DNA from 3 places in the Cellulosimicrobium sp. 4261 genome. Region 1 is predicted to be linked to each of the others. Evidence: predicted binding sites of a transcription regulator. Region 1 holds the regulator's gene; each other region holds the start of a gene.
The links. Region 1 encodes HrcA, which represses chaperone genes, less so after heat shock. Its sites were predicted from a motif close to TTNGCACTCGNNNNNNNCGAGTGCNAA; they were not measured.

Region 1 (3,270 bases):
AGCCTCGCGTGCGGGCTCGCGCCCACCGACACGTGGCTGGGCGTCGCGCGCCTGCTCCAGGGCGTGAGCGCCGGGGTGCTCAACCCGCAGGTCGTCGGCCTGATCCAGCAGGAGTTCCGCGGGTACGAGCGCGGGCGCGCGTTCGGCATGTTCGGCGCGACGATCGGTGTCTCGACCGCGCTCGGGCCCCTGCTGGGCGGCCTCATCATCGCGGCCGCCGGCCCCGAGACGGGATGGCGCTGGGTGTTCCTCGTCAACATCCCCGTCGTCGCCGTGCTCCTGCCGTTCGCGTGGCGTCTCGTGCCCGGGCCGCCGCGCACCGGCTCGGGCGCTGCGCGCGGGCCGCGCCGGCTCGACCTCGTCGGGCTCGGCCTGCTCGGCGCCGCGACCCTCGGCGTGATGATGCCGTTCGTCACGACGACGGGCCGCGGCGACGACGTGTCCCGCTGGTGGTGGCTCGTGCCGGCCGTCGGCGCGCTCGTGGCCGCCGTCGCGTGGGAGCGGCGCTACCAGCGCCGCACGGGCGAGGCCGTGCTCGACCCGCAGGTCGTGGGGCTCGGGTCCTTCCGCAACGGCGCGCTGCTCGGCCTCGCGTACTTCGCGGGGTTCACGGGCATCTTCCTCGTCGTCACGCTCTACCTCCAGGACGAGCTCGGGTACACCCCGCTGCAGGCGGGGCTCGTCGGCACGCCGTTCGCGGTCGCGTCGGGCGTGTCGGCGTGGTTCTCGGGCCGCTGGGTCGCGCGCTGGGGCCGCGAGCTCGTCGTCGTCGGCGTGGTGCTCGTGCTCGTCGGGGTGGTCGCCGCGGAGGTCGTCGTGCGCACGCTCGGGAACGACCCGGGCGCCGTCGGCCCGGCGCTCGCGGTCGCGCTGCTGGTCGCCGGTGCGGGCAGCGGGACGGTCATCGCGCCGAACCAGACGCTCACGCTGTCCGAGGTGCCGGTGAGCCGGGCCGGGGTGGCGGGCAGCATGCTGCAGCTCGGCCAGCGCATCGGGTCGGCCGTCGGGATCTCCGTCGTCCTGTCCGTGTACTACGGCGGCCTCGCGGGCGGCGACTCGGCGGCGGACGCGACCGGGCGCGCCCTCCTGGTGACGATCGGCCTCGTCACGGTCGCGCTCGCCGTCGGGCTCCTCGACCTGCGTTCGCGACGAGCGGAGGACCGCCGGACGGGCCGCGCGGACGCGTAGGATTGGCACTCGGAGGTCGAGAGTGCCGACGCCCGCACGCCCGCCCGGGCGGCGACGGTGCGGCACGCGGGAGGTGGACGTGAGCGAGGAGCGCCGGCTCGAGGTGCTGCGGGCCATCGTCGAGGACTACGTCCTGACGCGTGAGCCCGTGGGGTCGCGCGTGCTCACCGAGCGCCACAGCCTCGGCGTCTCGCCCGCCACGATCCGCAACGACATGGCCGCCCTCGAGGACGCGGGGTACATCGCGCAGCCGCACACGTCCGCGGGCCGCATCCCGACGGACAAGGGCTACCGGCTCTTCGTGGACCGCCTCTCGGGCGTCAAGCCGCTGTCCGCACCGGAGAAGCGCGCCATCGAGACCTTCCTGTCCGAGGGCGTGGACCTCGACGACGTCATCGCGCGCGCCGGGCGGCTGCTCGCGCAGCTCACCGGGCAGGTCGCCGTCGTGCAGTACCCCTCGCTGAGCCGGTCGGGCCTGCGCCACCTCGAGCTCGTGCCCGTCGGCGAGTCGCGCCTCCTGGTCGTCATCATCACGGACACGGGCCGCGTCGAGCAGCGCACGCTCGAGGTCGCGAGCCTGCCGGACGAGGGGACCCTCGTCGAGGTGCGCGCACGGCTCAACGCCGCGGCCGCGGGCAAGCGCCTCTCGGACCTCGCGCCCGGTCTGGCCGCCGTGACCGAGAGCTTCCACCCCGACGACGCCCCGCTCGTCCGCGCGGTGGGCGACCTCGTCGCCCAGACGCTCGCGGAGGAGAGCGAGGAGCGCCTCGTCCTCGCAGGCACGGCGAACCTCGCCCGCGCGGGCATGCGGTTCGAGCACGCGCTGCGCCCCGTCCTCGAGGCGCTCGAGGAGCAGGTCGTCCTGCTCGGGCTGCTCACCGAGATGGCCGCCGAGTCGGGCGTGAGCGTCCGGATCGGTCGCGAGACCCAGCTCGAGGGCCTCGCGGAGACCTCCGTCGTGACGACCGGTTACGGTAACGACGGTGACACGGTCGCGCTCGTCGGCTCGATCGGGCCGACCCGCATGGACTACCCCGGCACCATCGCGGCGGTGCGCGCGGTCGCGCGCTACCTGTCACGGGTGCTCGGCACGTGAGCCCCGCGGTCTCCCCGCCCGCGGCGGGCCCGCTCGACGACCACCCCCGACCCCTCCCGACCGGCCCCGCGCCGGCCTCACGACCCGCACCAGCAGAGAGTGACGTGTGAGCGACTACTACGAGATCCTCGGCGTGGCCCGTGACGCCAGCCAGGACCAGATCAAGAAGGCGTACCGCAAGCTCGCGCGCGAGCTGCACCCGGACGTCGCGGGCGAGGAGGCGGGCGACCGCTTCAAGGACGTCGCGCGCGCGTACGAGGTGCTGTCCAACCCGGAGAAGCGCCAGCAGTACGACCTCGGCGTCGACCCCAGCGCCCCCGGTGGCGGAGGCGGCGGCCCCATGGGCGGCGGGTTCGGCTTCCAGGACATCTTCGAGACGTTCTTCGGCGGCGCCCAGGCGCAGCAGGGCCCGATCCCGCGCGCCCGCCGGGGCCAGGACGCGCTCGTGCGGCTCGACATCGACCTCTCCGAGGCGACGTTCGGCGCGCAGCGCGAGCTCCAGGTCGACACGGCGGTCGTCTGCGGTACGTGCGGCGGCACCTGCTGCCGCCCGGGCACCTCGCCCCGCACGTGCGAGGTGTGCCACGGCCGCGGCACGGTCCAGCGCGTCGCGCGCTCGTTCCTCGGCCAGGTCATGACGAGCGCGCCGTGCGCCGCGTGCCAGGGCTTCGGCACGGTCATCCCCGAGCCGTGCGCGGAGTGCTCGGGCGAGGGCCGCGTGCGCAGCCGCCGCAGCATCACGGTCAACGTCCCGGCGGGCGTCGACACGGGCACGCGCATCAAGCTCACCGCGCAGGGCGAGGTCGGCCCGGCCGGCGGCCCCGCGGGCGACCTGTACGTCGAGATCCGCGAGCGCAACCACGACACGTTCGTGCGCCGCGGCGACGACCTGCACTGCACCCTCCAGGTGCCCATGACGGCGGCCGCCCTCGGCACCGTGCTCGAGCTGGAGACGCTCGACGGGCTCCAGGAGATCGACCTGCGCC
Region 2 (3,270 bases), on a different contig from region 1:
AACCCGCACGCCGGGGAGACCTCGTTGCAGTGCAGCCCCACCTGCGCCCAGATGCCGGGCGCCCCGAGCGCGAGGTGCGGGTCGTTCGCGAGGATCGGCTTGCCCGACGCCGTGTGCTCGCCGGACACGACCCACGAGTTCGAGCCGGTGCCCTCGCCGCGGCCGATGAGCACGGGGACGGCACCGAGGGCGCGGTCCGCGGCCTCGAGCGCGGCCTGGAGGTGGTCGGAGCCGTACTCCGCACGGGCCTGCGGACCGAGGTCCAGCGCGACCTGCTGCGGGTTCTCCAGCTCGCCGGGGTCGAGGATCGGCGCGTTGAGCTCGGACGGGTAGGCGGGGAACAGCTCCGCCACGCGCGCCGCGTCCTGGATCGTCCCGTAGGCCAGCGCGCGGTCGAGCTCGTCGTCGTAGTTGCCCCGCAGGTCCCAGGCCATCGCCTTGAGCCAGGCGAGGGAGTCGACCGGGTCCCACGGCTCGGGCTCGGCGACGTCGACCTGGAGGCCCAGCACCGTGTACTCGAGCGCGATCTCCGACGGGCTGCGGTTCTCCAGGTAGGCGTTCACGCCCTCCGCGTACGCCTGGAGGTACGCCTTCGTCTCCGGGGAGACGACGTCCCACTCCTCCTCCGCGACCTGGCGCCAGCCGAACGTGCGCGTGACCGTGTCGGCGGCGATCGCGTCCGGGTTGTCCCCGACGAGCTCGGCGAGCCGCCCCGAGGTGACGTGGCGGCGGTAGTCCATCTCGAAGAAGCGGTCCTGCGCCTGGACGTAGCCCTGGGCGCGGAAGAGGTCCTCGGGGGTGTCGGCGTAGATCTGCGGGACGCCCTGGGCGTCGCGCAGCACGGTCACCTCGCTGCCGAGCCCGGGCACGGAGATCTCGCCGGACGCCTGCGGCAGCGGACGCCGGACGGTGACCACGACGAACGCCGCACCCGCGACGAGCGCGACGACGAGCAGCGCCGCCACGCCGATCAGGACGCGCCGGCGCGCGGACCGGCGACGGCGCCGCGGCGGGGCCGACGCCTCGCCCGGGGTCGCGGGGTCGGCACCGGTGACGGGGTCACCGGCAGGGGCCTCGGCGGGTTCGTGCGCAGACACGGATGCGAGACTACCCCGGCCCTGCCCGGGCGCCGGTCCGCGTATGATTAGCACTCGGAAGTTTCGAGTGCCAGGCGGTGTTGACACCGTCGACCAGGCCGAGACCGTCCCGATCCCGACCCGCCGGTGGCCGCCTCGACGGCCGTCTCGTGAACGAGGAGAACCCGTGCCCACCTACGCGTACACCTGCACCGCCTGCGGTCACGCCTTCGACATCCACCAGTCGTTCAGCGACGACGCCCTCACCGTGTGCCCCGAGTGCTCGGGCCGCCTGCGCAAGGTGTTCTCCTCGGTGGGCGTGACCTTCAAGGGCTCCGGCTTCTACCGCACGGACTCGCGGTCCGGCGGCAAGACGTCGACGGCGCCCGCCGCCTCGACGTCCAGCGCGTCGTCGTCCTCGTCGTCGGGGTCGTCCTCGTCGTCGGGCGGCACGAGCTCGAGCGGCACGTCGAGCAGCTCCGCCGCGTCGTCCTGACCTGACGCGGCGCCGTCGGGCTGCTCGCCCCGGGCTCGGCCGGCTGCTCGGCCGGGCCGGCGCCGACGCCCCACCGCTGCGCGGCCGACCACAGCGGGTCGGTCGGCGCACGGTGCGCGGGTCCCCGCGCCGCGTCGTCCACAGGTCGTCGCGCATCGCGTCCGCCGGCCCGCCGCGCGCGGCTACGGTCGCGCCATGCCTCTCTCCTCCCGCCCGCCCGGCCCGTCGACCCGCCCCGGTCGCACCGCCGCGCGGCGACGCCTGCTGCACGGCCTGTGGTGGCGGTCCCGGTACGTCGTCGCGGCGCTCTGCTGCGGGCTCGCGGCGTCGGTCGTCGTCGGCGCGCTGCGGCCCCCGCCCCCGCCGACGACGACCGCCGTCGTGACGGCCCGCGCCGTGCCGCCCGGCACCACGCTGACGGCACCCGACGTGCGGGTGGACCACGTCCCGGCCTCCCTCCTGCCCGCCGGGGCACCGACCCGGGCCGACGACGTCGTCGGGCGCCGCGCGACCGTCGCCCTGCCGGAGGGCACGCTCCTCCAGGACGGCCTGGTCGCCGGCGGGGAGCTCTCCGCCGGGGCGCCCGACGGGACCGTGGTCGCACCCGTCCGGCTCGACCCGGGCGTCGCCGCGCTCCTCGGGCCGGGCGACCGCGTCGACCTGCTGGCCGCGGGCGACCCGGCGCTCGCCCCGGTGCCGACGGACGTCGCGGACGCGGGGACCGCTCCCCCGCATGATCCGTACCTGGCCCGCGCCGCGGTCGTCGTGCCGGCGCCCGAGCCCGACGACGGCGGAGGGCTGCTCGGCACCGGTGGGTCGGGCTCCGACGTCGTGACGCTCGTCGCGGTGCGCCCCGAGGAGGCCGTACGGCTCGCGGCCCGGACCGGCCACGCCCCGGTCACGGCGGTGCTGGTGCCCTGAGGACGTCGCGGGACCGGCCGGACCCGACCCCGCCGGGCCGAACCGTTGCCCCGTGCCCCGCACGTTGGCAGGATCGCGCGTGCACGCGCCGTGGCACCGTCGTGACGCGCGATCGTCGACAGGAGAGGGAAGCAGCACATGAAGGGCGTGTTCCAAGGGTTCAAGGAGTTCGTGCTCCGCGGCAACGCGATCGACCTGGCGGTCGGCGTCGTCATCGGGGCGGCGTTCTCCGGGGTCGTCACGGCGATCGTCGAGGACTTCATCAACCCCCTCATCGGGGCGATCTTCGGCAAGCCCGACCTCACCGGCCTGTGGGACATCACGCTGCGCGCCGGAGACGCGGCGAAGGACATCCCGCCCTCCGTCATCTCCGTCGGCGGGGTCCTCAACGCGATCCTCCAGTTCCTCATCATCGCCGTCGCCCTCTACTTCGTCATCGTCCTGCCGATGAACAAGCTCGCGGAGCGACGCAAGAAGGACGAGGAGCCCGAGCCCGAGGCGCCGGCCGAGGACGTGCGCGTGCTCCAGGAGATCCGTGACCTCCTCGCCGCCCAGGCGGGCGGCGGACCCGGCGCGGCAGCGGGCGGGATCGCACCCGGAGGGCCGACGCCCCCGCGCCACCTCTGACGCGGCCGGCGCTCACGAGCAGGTGGTCGCCCGGCGGGCCGTCAGTGGCGCCCGTAGTGGGGCGGCACGTCGCCCAGCAGGCGGTCGTCGTTCTCGCCCGGCGCGCCGCGGCGCGGCGCCGCCTCGTCGCCCCATCCCTCGGCGCGCTCG
Region 3 (3,270 bases), on a different contig from region 1:
TGCGGTGCACGTTCGCGGGCCCGGTGACGATGCGCGCCATCGCGCCGTGCGACGCGAGCGACGCGGCGAGCGCGTGCGCGGCCAGCGGGAGCGGCTCGTCGGGCGCGGCGAACACGAGCACGATGCGCCGCATGCGGCTCGGGTGGTTCCGGGGCGGACCGCCGGCGGCCACGATCGCGTCCTCGCTCGCCTGCGTGTACTCGCGCAGCGCGACGAGCGTCGCGTTCGCGAGCACGACCTCGGGCACCTCGCCCGGGCCGGCGAGCACGGTGCGCTCGGCCAGGCGCTCGAGCGCGGGCTCGACGAGGTCGGACCACCACGCGGCCGGGTCTCCGCCCGTCGGGATGCGCAGCAGCCGGTCGCACGCGCGCTGGTCGTAGGCGATGGCCGCGTCGACGACGTCGGAGACGCGCGTGGGCCGCGGCCCCTCGCGGACGCCGACCGGGCGGGGCCCCGCGGCGCGCGCGGGCTCGCCCCCGGGGACGGCGCGCAGGAACGGGCGCGACGGCGGCGGCTCGGGCGCGTCGTCGTCCGTCTCGGGCTCGTCGGCGTCCAGGTCCGCCGCGCCGTCGCCGCCGCGGTCGTCGAAGGAGATCGCGCCGCGGTTCGCCGCGAGCTCCTCCTCGTCCGCGGCGAGGGCGGCGCGGGCCGCGTCGGCGGGGGCGACGCCGTCGAGCGTGAGTCGGCGCATCACGACGAGGCGAGCGACGTCGTCGTCCGTGTAGCGCCGGTGGGAGCCGGCCCGGTGCTGCGAGGGGCCGAGGCCGTAGCGACGGTCCCAGGTGCGCAGGGTCGCGGGCGCGACGCCGAGCCGGCGCGCGACGGCGGCGACGGCGAGGCCGGGAGACGAGGTCATGCTCGGTCGGGCTCCCTCGGGGTCGGGGGCGGACCGGACTGAGGTCATGGATCGATTCTGCCGAGCGGGCACCCGTCTCGCCACCTCGTAGAGGTCACAGTCGTGCACCCTTCGCGCCACACCCGCGCCATATTTGTTCGCTGCACGCGCAAACGCGCCGCGCGCAGCCGATCGCGTCAGCGCGACCGGATCGGCCGACGCGGTTGGGCAAACTCACACCGCTCCACGAGCGGTTCAACCTGCTCGTTCACTTTTTCCTCACAGGGGACTTGAACAACCCTTGCAACGCTTGTAGGTTGTTCGGCATGGCAGAGATCTCGAGGCTCCCCGGGCCCGTCATGGAGCTGTGGGAATGGCAGTACCAGGGTTCGTGCCGCGACGCGGACGACACGTTGTTCTTCCACCCCGAGGGTGAGCGCGGCTCGACGCGACGACGGCGGGCGGAGGCCGCGAAGGCGATCTGCCACTCGTGCCCCGTGATGCTGCAGTGCCGCGAGCAGTCGCTCCGCGTGCGCGAGCCGTACGGGGTGTGGGGCGGCCTGAGCGAGGACGAGCGCGCCGCCATCCTCGCGGGCGGCGCCCGCCGCACCGGCTGACGCACCCTCCCCTGGCACCGCCCTCGGCGCCCCCGCGCCACCAGCAGACCTGCACGGCCCCGGTCCGACGTCGCACCGGGCACCCGTGCGCACGACCCGTGGGACCACCGGTGGGGCGACCGGCCACGGAACGCAGCAGGGCCCCGCGACCGACGGTCGCGGGGCCCTGCTGCTGAACCGGGTCGGCGTCAGCCGACCACCACGGCGAGGATGTCGCGCGCGGACAGGACGAGGTAGTCCTCGCCGCCGTACTTGACCTCGGTGCCGCCGTACTTGCTGTAGATGACCTTGTCGCCGACGCTCACGTCGAGCGGGACGCGGTTGCCGTTGTCGTCGACACGGCCCGGACCGACGGCCAGGACCTCGCCCTCCTGGGGCTTCTCCTTGGCGGTGTCCGGGATGACCAGGCCGGATGCGGTCGTGGTCTCGGCCTCGAGGGCCTTCACGACGATCCGGTCCTCGAGCGGCTTGATGGGGACCGACACGTCGGACCTCCCCTTTCGCGGTGAGAACTGCAACGGATGGGTCGAGCGCACCGGCTGGCCGTCGTCGCGGGTGCCGGACAGCCTGGTCGCACGTGGTGCCGCCTCCGCGAGCGGTGGCGGCACGTCTCAAATCTAGGTCCCGGTTAGCACTCGGTCAAGGCGAGTGCCAACGTCCGTCCTGCGGACGACCTGGCCCAGGCTGCGCGTGGTCCCCGGCCCCCGTGGAAGGATCGACGCCATGGACGCCGCCACGCTGACCAAGCTGCTCAGCCCCGAGGGCTGGGCCCTGCTCGGCGCGCTCCCGCCGTACGACGAGCAGCAGGCGCTCGTGCTCGCGGCCGGGCTGCGCGCGAAGGGCGTCGACCCCGACCTGGCCGCCGCGGCCCTCACCCAGTCCCGGCTGCGCGCCGCGGCGCACGGCAAGCTCGGCGCGTTCGCCGACGGCATGCTCTTCACGCAGGCGGGGCTGGAGCAGGCGAGCCGGCTCGTCGTCGCGGGGCTGCACGCCCGGCGGTACCAGGAGGCGGGGATCCGGCGCGTCGCGGACCTCACGAGCGGGATCGGCGTCGACGCGCTCGCGTTCGCCGCCGCGGAGCTCGAGGTGCTCGCGACCGACGTCGACGAGCTCACGGCGGCGATCGCGACCGTCAACCTGCGCCACTTCCCCGAGGCCGAGGTGCGCCACGGCGACGGGCTCGCGCTCGACCTGGAGGGCGAGCGGATCGAGGGCGTGTACGCCGACCCGGCGCGCCGCACGCGCGCCGGCACGCGCGTGTTCGACCCGAAGGCCTACGCCCCGCCGCTCGACGCGGTGTGGGCGCTGCGCGAGCGCGTGCCCGCGGTCGGCATCAAGGTCGGTCCGGGCATCCCGCACGCCGGACTGCCCGAGGACGCCGAGACCGAGTGGGTGTCGGTGGACGGCGACGTCGTGGAGGCCGGGCTCTGGTTCGGCCCGCTCGCGCCCGAAGGACCGGGGCGCTCCGCGCTCGTCCTGTCGTCGTGGACCGGGCCCGACGGGACCGAGCGGACCACGACCCGTCGGATCGCCCATCGCCCGGGCGACGCGGACGTGGTGCCCGAGGTGGGCGCCGTCGGGCAGTACCTCTACGAGCCGGACGGCGCCGTGATCCGGGCCGGACTCGTCGCCCACGCGGCAAGCGGCCTGGGCGGCCGCCTGCTCGACCGGACCATCGCGTACGTGACGACCGACTCCCCCGCGCCGCTCGACGCGACCGGGCTCGCGGACGGGCTCGCGCGCGGCTACCGCGTGCTCGACACCATGCCGTTCGGCCTCAAGCGGCTGCGCTCCTACCTGCGCGAGCGCGGCGTGGGG

Region 2: ABIE39_RS13040 (FmdB family zinc ribbon protein) is a predicted target of HrcA. The motif match lies at 1,145-1,171, and genes of this name have one in related genera.
Region 3: groES (co-chaperone GroES) is a predicted target of HrcA. The motif match lies at 2,081-2,107, and genes of this name have one in related genera.

Annotation. Positions count from the first base shown of each region.
Region 1 covers NZ_JBEPOQ010000005.1:219,576-222,845, forward strand. Annotated here, with positions in the region: gene ABIE39_RS09015 (MFS transporter) at 1-1,188, shown strand, start outside; gene hrcA (heat-inducible transcriptional repressor HrcA) at 1,268-2,284, shown strand; gene dnaJ (molecular chaperone DnaJ) at 2,391-3,270, shown strand, end outside.
Region 2 covers NZ_JBEPOQ010000009.1:146,238-149,507, forward strand. Annotated here, with positions in the region: gene ABIE39_RS13035 (penicillin acylase family protein) at 1-974, opposite strand, end outside; gene ABIE39_RS13040 (FmdB family zinc ribbon protein) at 1,264-1,572, shown strand; gene ABIE39_RS13045 (SAF domain-containing protein) at 1,768-2,493, shown strand; gene mscL (large conductance mechanosensitive channel protein MscL) at 2,632-3,120, shown strand; gene ABIE39_RS13055 (hypothetical protein) at 3,162-3,270, opposite strand, start outside.
Region 3 covers NZ_JBEPOQ010000003.1:175,100-178,369, reverse strand. Annotated here, with positions in the region: gene ABIE39_RS05415 (MerR family transcriptional regulator) at 1-856, opposite strand, end outside; gene ABIE39_RS05410 (WhiB family transcriptional regulator) at 1,162-1,452, shown strand; gene groES (co-chaperone GroES) at 1,641-1,937, opposite strand; gene ABIE39_RS05400 (class I SAM-dependent methyltransferase) at 2,176-3,270, shown strand, end outside.